DNA from 2 places in the Streptomyces sp. NPDC005808 genome. Region 2 is predicted to be linked to the other one. Evidence: predicted binding sites of a transcription regulator. Region 2 holds the regulator's gene; the other holds the start of a gene.
The links. Region 2 encodes HrcA, which represses chaperone genes, less so after heat shock. Its sites were predicted from a motif close to TTNGCACTCNGNNNNNCNGAGTGCNAA; they were not measured.

Region 1: the regulator HrcA is predicted to act here: its motif matches at 2,072-2,098, upstream of groES (co-chaperone GroES).

Annotation. Positions count from the first base shown of each region.
Region 1 is NZ_JBIAIK010000009.1:33,201-36,605, reverse strand. It holds gene groL (chaperonin GroEL) at 1-1,485, opposite strand, end outside; gene groES (co-chaperone GroES) at 1,619-1,927, opposite strand; gene ACFYPC_RS20895 (polysaccharide deacetylase family protein) at 2,164-2,943, opposite strand; gene ACFYPC_RS20890 (polysaccharide deacetylase family protein) at 2,940-3,405, opposite strand, start outside.
Region 2 is NZ_JBIAIK010000003.1:147,151-150,555, reverse strand. It holds gene ACFYPC_RS07650 (nitronate monooxygenase) at 1-284, opposite strand, end outside; gene dnaJ (molecular chaperone DnaJ) at 419-1,558, opposite strand; gene hrcA (heat-inducible transcriptional repressor HrcA) at 1,559-2,575, opposite strand; gene ACFYPC_RS07635 (MBL fold metallo-hydrolase) at 2,757-3,405, shown strand, end outside.

The sequences.
Region 1 (3,405 bases), on a different contig from region 2:
GTCGATGACGCCGGCCTTGACCAGGTCGCCGTACTCGCCGGTGGCGGCGTTGAAGCCCTGGCCCTTGTCGAGCTCGGCGACCTTGGAGGTGATGACGTAACCCTCAAGGCCGGCGTTCTCGGCGATCCAGCGCAGCGGCTCGACGGCGGCCTTGCGGACGACCGCGACACCCGTGGCCTCGTCGCCGGTCTTGCCGAGGTTGCCCTCGAGGACCTTGACGGCGTGGACGAGCGCGGAGCCACCACCGGAGACGATGCCCTCCTCGACCGCGGCGCGGGTCGCGGAGATGGCGTCCTCCAGACGGTGCTTCTTCTCCTTGAGCTCCACCTCGGTGGCGGCGCCGACCTTGATCACGCACACGCCGCCGGCCAGCTTCGCGAGGCGCTCCTGGAGCTTCTCGCGGTCCCAGTCGGAGTCGGTGTTCTCGATCTCGGCCTTGATCTGGTTGACGCGGCCCAGGACCTCGGAGGAGTCGCCGCCACCGTCGACGACGGTCGTGTCGTCCTTGGTGACCGTGACGCGGCGGGCGGTGCCCAGCACGTCCAGGCCGATCTGGTCGAGCTTGAGGCCGACCTCTTCGGCGATGACCTGACCGCCGGTGAGGGTGGCGAGGTCGCCCAGCATGGCCTTGCGGCGGTCGCCGAAGCCCGGGGCCTTCACCGCGACGGCGTTGAAGGTGCCGCGGATCTTGTTCACGACCAGGGTCGACAGGGCTTCGCCCTCGACGTCCTCGGCGATGATCAGCAGCGGCTTGGAGGCGTTGGCCTGGATGACCTTCTCCAGCAGCGGCAGGAGGTCCTGGATGGAGGAGATCTTGCCCTGGTGGATGAGGATGTACGGGTCCTCGAGGACTGCCTCCATGCGCTCCTGGTCCGTCACGAAGTACGGCGACAGGTAGCCCTTGTCGAAGGCCATGCCCTCGGTGAAGTCCAGCTCCAGACCGAAGGTGTTGGACTCCTCGACGGTGATGACACCGTCCTTGCCGACCTTGTCCATCGCCTCGGCGATGAGCTCGCCGACCTGGCTGTCCTGGGCGGACAGACCGGCGACGGCCGCGATGTCGGCCTTGTCCTCGATCGGACGGGCGGTCGCGAGGAGCTCCTCGGACACAGCCTTGACGGCGGCGTCGATGCCCTTCTTGAGAAGAGCGGGGGACGCGCCGGCGGCGACGTTCTTGAGGCCCTCGCGGACGAGCGCCTGGGCGAGCACGGTGGCGGTGGTCGTACCGTCACCCGCGATGTCGTTGGTCTTGGTCGCCACCTCCTTCACGAGCTGGGCACCGAGGTTCTCGTACGGGTCGTCGAGCTCGACCTCGCGCGCGATGGTGACGCCGTCGTTGGTGATGGTGGGAGCGCCGAACTTCTTGTCGATGACGACGTTGCGGCCCTTGGGGCCGATCGTCACCTTGACCGTGTCGGCAAGCTTGTTGACGCCGCGCTCGAGGGCGCGACGGGCGTCCTCGTCGAACTTCAGGATCTTCGCCATGGGAGCGATTCAGCCCTCTCGAAACTCTGGAAAATCTGGGGAGAACGAACGGCGCCCCCGACGCCCGGCTACTTGCGGTCGCGGGGGGCCAGGGGCGCAGTTCACTGCAAAACCGGTTGGGTACCGGGGTGAATTACTTCTCGATGATCGCGAGAACGTCGCGAGCCGAGAGGACGAGGTACTCCTCGCCGTTGTACTTCACCTCGGTGCCGCCGTACTTGCTGTACAGCACGATGTCGCCGACGGCGACGTCGAGCGGAAGACGGTTACCGTCCTCGAAACGGCCCGGGCCCACGGCAAGGACGACGCCCTCCTGGGGCTTCTCCTTCGCGGTGTCCGGGATGACCAGGCCAGAGGCCGTGGTCTGCTCGGCTTCGAGCGGCTGGACCACAATGCGGTCCTCGAGCGGCTTGATGGCAACCTTGGAGCTGGTGGTCGTCACGATCCGACCTCCCCCTTCGGAGATCTCACGGGGTTAACTGTCTGAGGTGGCGACCAGGTGGACCCGTCGTCGCGGGAGCCGGATCTACCTGTCGTCATTGGCACTCTCCAGGGGGGAGTGCCAGACCTGAGACTATGACCGCGATTAGCACTCGGTCAAGCGGAGTGCCAACGCGCCGCCTGCGAACCCGTCAGATCGCGGCCCTCCGCCGCGTCGGATCGCGGCCCTCCGCCGCGTCAGAGGTAGTCCTCCAGCCGGGCCGCCGTGAACCCCTCGGCCTGCACCCGGCGCAGCAGAGCGACCGTCGCCGCCGTGAGGTCCGGTTCGTCGAAGCCGGACAGAATGTCGCCGGTCCGCAGCGGGCCCTCGTCCCCGGCGTCCCGTCCCCGTACGACGGCCGCGATCCCGCAGTCCGCGGCGGCACGCAGCGTGGTGGTGTCGTACGTCCCGTACGGGGGCCGCAGAAAGCGGGGGCGGATGCCGAAGCGCTGCTTGAGCTTGTCCTGCTGGCCGCAGATCTCGGCGCGCTGCCCGACGTACGGCAGGCCTCGCAGGGAGGGGTGGTCCAGGGTGTGGTTCTGCACGGTCGCGCCGACCGCGCGCAGCCGCGCGAAGTGCCCGTACCCCGGCCCGACCACACTGTCCGTGAGGAACATGCTGACCGGCAGCCGCAGTTCACGGACCATGTCGACGAACCGCGGATCCCGCTCGGCACCGTCGTCGTACGTCAGGAAGACCACCTTGTCGCGGGTGGGGACGCGGTCCACGACCGGCGCGAGGCCCGGGCCCGCGGTGGGCACGGTGACCCGGGCGGACGGTTTCGGCGCGGGGGCGAGCGGCACGGACAGGCCCCAGCGGCGGTACGTCGCCAGGGTCGGCCCCTGCGAGCGCGCCTTGCTCACCTCGTGCGCCCCCTTCTGTCCCAGCCGCTCGATCGGATCGACGGACTGGGCGCAGCCGGACAGCAGCACGGAGGCGAGCAGCCCGGCGACGATCCCGCGGGGCCGCGGTCTCACAAGTAGTCCTCGAGGCGGGCCACCGCGTACCCCTTGTCGGTCACCATCTTCATGAAGCGGCGGACCATGTCGGGCATCGTGCCCTTCCAGTCCTTCTTGCCGCGGAAGTGGCTGAGGACGATGTCGCCGGGGTGCAGATCGCGGTCCCACTCGCGGTACTCCCAGTGGTCGACGAAGATCTCCTCGTTCCACAGCGGGACGGCCTTGATGCCGCAGGACTTGGCGGCGCGCAGGGTGTCCTCGTTGTAGTTGCCGAACGGCGGCCGGAAGAGCGTCGGGCGCTTGCCGAACTGCTTCTTCATCACGTCCTGCATGCCGCAGATCTCGCGCTTCTGCCGCTCGTAGGAGAGTCCGGGCAGGTAGGGGTGGTGGAGGGTGTGGTTGTTGAGTACGACGCCGCGGTCGCGCATCTGGCGGAAGTACCCGTAGTCCTCCTTGACCAGGTAGTCGCTGAGGAAGGCG
Region 2 (3,405 bases):
CAGGCGGCCTCACCGGCGAGCTGGTGGGCGTACACCTCGACCGCTGCCTTGTCCGCGTACTCGGGCTGCGGCATGAAGAGGTTCACGCCGAAGGGGCGGCTCGTGATCCCACGCAGCTGCTTGATCTCCTGGTACATGCCGTCGGCAGTCTTGTACCCGGCGGCGAGGAATCCGAGCGCGCCGGCCTCGGACACGGCGGCCGCGAGATGCGGAACGGATACTCCGCCCGCCATGGGGGCCTGCACGATCGGATGTGGGAAGAGATCGGTCAGTGCGGAGGACATGACGGCATGTTGTCACGTCCTCCGAACAAGTCCGAATCGAGTCATCCGCGTGGCATAGGCCACCCGCACCCTCTCGCCACGGCCGGTCCGGGCCAGGGCGAGAAGGCCCACTTCAGAGGTCCGGCGGACGGTCCTCAGCGACCGTTGAACGCGTCCTTGAGCCGCGAGAAGAGCCCCTGCTGTCCCGGCTGGAACTGCCCGATGGGCCGCTCCTCGCCACGCAGCACGGCCAGCTCACGCAGCAGACGCTCCTGCTCGGCGTCGAGCTTCGAGGGCGTCATCACCTCGACGTGCACGATGAGGTCACCGCGGCCGCCGCCCCGCAGGTGCGTGATACCGCGCCCGTGCAGCGGGACCGACTGCCCGGACTGCGTGCCCGGGCGGATGTCGATCTCCTCCATGCCGTCGAGCGTCTCCAGCGGCACCTTCGTGCCGAGGGCCGCCGCGGTCATCGGGATGGTGACCGTGCAGTGCAGGTCGTCACCGCGCCGCTGGAAGGTGGAGTGCGGGAGCTCGTGGATCTCGACGTACAGATCGCCGGCGGGGCCGCCACCGGGGCCGACCTCGCCCTCGCCCGCGAGCTGGATCCGGGTGCCGTTGTCGACACCGGCCGGGATCTTGACGGTCAGCGTGCGACGCGACCGCACGCGGCCGTCGCCCGCGCACTCCGGACACGGCGTCGGGACGACGGTCCCGAAGCCCTGGCACTGCGGGCAGGGCCGCGAGGTCATGACCTGGCCGAGGAAGGACCGCGTGACCTGCGACACCTCACCGCGACCGCGGCACATGTCACAGGTCTGCGCCGAGGTCCCCGGCGCCGCGCCCTCACCGTTGCAGGTGCCGCACACGACGGCCGTGTCGACCTGGATGTCCTTCGTGGTGCCGAAGGCCGCCTCGTCGAGCTCGATCTCCAGCCGGATCATGGCGTCCTGGCCACGGCGCGTACGCGACCGGGGGCCACGCTGTGACGCCGTACCGAAGAAGGCGTCCATGATGTCCGAGAAGTTCCCGAAGCCGCCGGCACCGAAGCCACCGGCGCCGCCCGCGCCGCCCGCCTGGGACAGCGGGTCGCCGCCGAGGTCGTAGACCTGCTTCTTCTGCGGGTCCGACAACACCTCGTACGCGGCGTTGATCTCCTTGAACCGCTCCTGCGTCTTCGGATCAGGATTGACGTCCGGGTGCAGCTCGCGCGCGAGCCGCCTGAACGCCTTCTTGATCTCGTCCTGGGACGCGTCGCGGCGCACGCCGAGTACGGCGTAGTAGTCCGTGGCCACTTAGGACTCCGCCAGGATCTGTCCGACGTACCGTGCCACCGCTCGTACCGCTCCCATCGTGCCGGGGTAATCCATGCGGGTCGGTCCGACCACGCCGAGTTTCGCTACTGCTTCGTCGCCCGAACCGTAGCCGACGGAGACGACGGACGTGGAGTTGAGTCCCTCATAGGCGTTCTCGTGACCGATCCGTACGGTCATGCCCGAATCCCCGGCCTCACCAAGCAACTTGAGGAGCACGACCTGCTCCTCCAGCGCTTCGAGTACGGGCCGGATGGTGAGAGGGAAGTCATGTCCGAAGCGGGTGAGGTTGGCGGTGCCGCCGATCATCAGCCGCTCCTCGGTCTGCTCGACGAGCGCCTCCAGCAGGGTGGAGAGCACCGTCGTGACCGTGCCGCGGTCCTCCGCCTCGAAGGCGTCGGGCAGGTCCTGCACCAGTTGCGGAACGTCCGAAAAACGACGCCCCGCGACCCGGCTGTTGAGCCGCGCACGCAGATCCGCGAGCGACGTCTCCCCGAACGGTGCCGGGCAGTCGATCAGACGCTGCTCGACCCGGCCGGTGTCCGTGATCAGGACGAGCATGACGCGGGCCGGAGCCAGCGACAGCAGCTCGACGTGCCGCACGGTCGACCGCGTGAGGGACGGGTACTGCACGACGGCGACCTGCCGCGTGAGCTGCGCGAGGAGCCGCACCGTCCGCCCCACCACATCGTCGAGATCGACGGCGCCGTCCAGGAAGTTCTGGATGGCCCGCCGCTCGGGCGCGGTCATCGGCTTGACGCCGGCGAGCTTGTCGACGAAGAGCCGGTAGCCCTTGTCGGTGGGGATGCGCCCGGCGCTGGTGTGCGGCTGGGCGATGTACCCCTCGTCCTCCAGGGCGGCCATGTCGTTGCGGACCGTCGCCGGCGAGACCCCGAGCCGGTGCCGCTCGGTGAGGGCCTTGGAACCGACCGGCTCCTCCGTCCCCACGTAGTCCTGGACGATGGCGCGCAGCACTTCGAGCCTGCGTTCGCTGAGCATCGCGCACACCTCCAGATGTCGTCGCCGTGGTCTCCCGGACTCGCCCCGGACTCTCCCCCTGGCACTCAGCGCGTGCGAGTGCCAGCGTTCCCCGGTCAGTGTACGGCGGGGAGGTACGCCCGCGGCAAGGGCGGGCCCCGCGCGGTCGTGCCGACAGTGTGCTCGCCGTTAGCGTCTGCCCATGAACGTGACATGGGAAGAGGCGGGGTGGGAGAGGGTGGCGCCGCGGGTCGGACGGCGGCGGCTGCCGGGCTGGGACTGCACGGTCGGGCTCGTGGTCGGCGCGGGGGCCGCCCTGATGATCGACGCGGGATCGAGCCTGCGGGAGGGCGCGCAGTTGCGTGCCGAGGCACGACGACTGCTCGACGCGACCGACAAGGGCACGCGGCCGACTCCCGGGATCGGGGGGCTACCCGGTAGCGACCGCCGGGTGACGCACCTCGCGCTGACCCACGCCCACTTCGACCACGTTTTCGGCGCGGCCGCCTTCGCCGGGGTCGAGGTGTTCGCGGCGGTCGGCCTGGACACGGTCCTCGCGCACGGCCGTGAGGAACTGCGCGCGGACGCCGTACGCAACGGCCTGGACCCGCTGGAGGCAGCCGAGGCCGCCGATCTACTGGTCCGCCCCCGGCACCAGGTGTCCGGCGAGTGGACCCTGGACCTGGGCGGCGGCACCCAGGTCCTGCTCGCGAACGTCGGCCCCGGCCACACCGCCCACGACCTGGCGGTCCTGGTCCCGGGATCGCCGTCGGGGCCCGAGACCGTCTTCTGCGGCGACCTGGTGGAGGAGTCCGGCGAACCCCAGGCGGGCACCGACGCCGTCCCCTCCG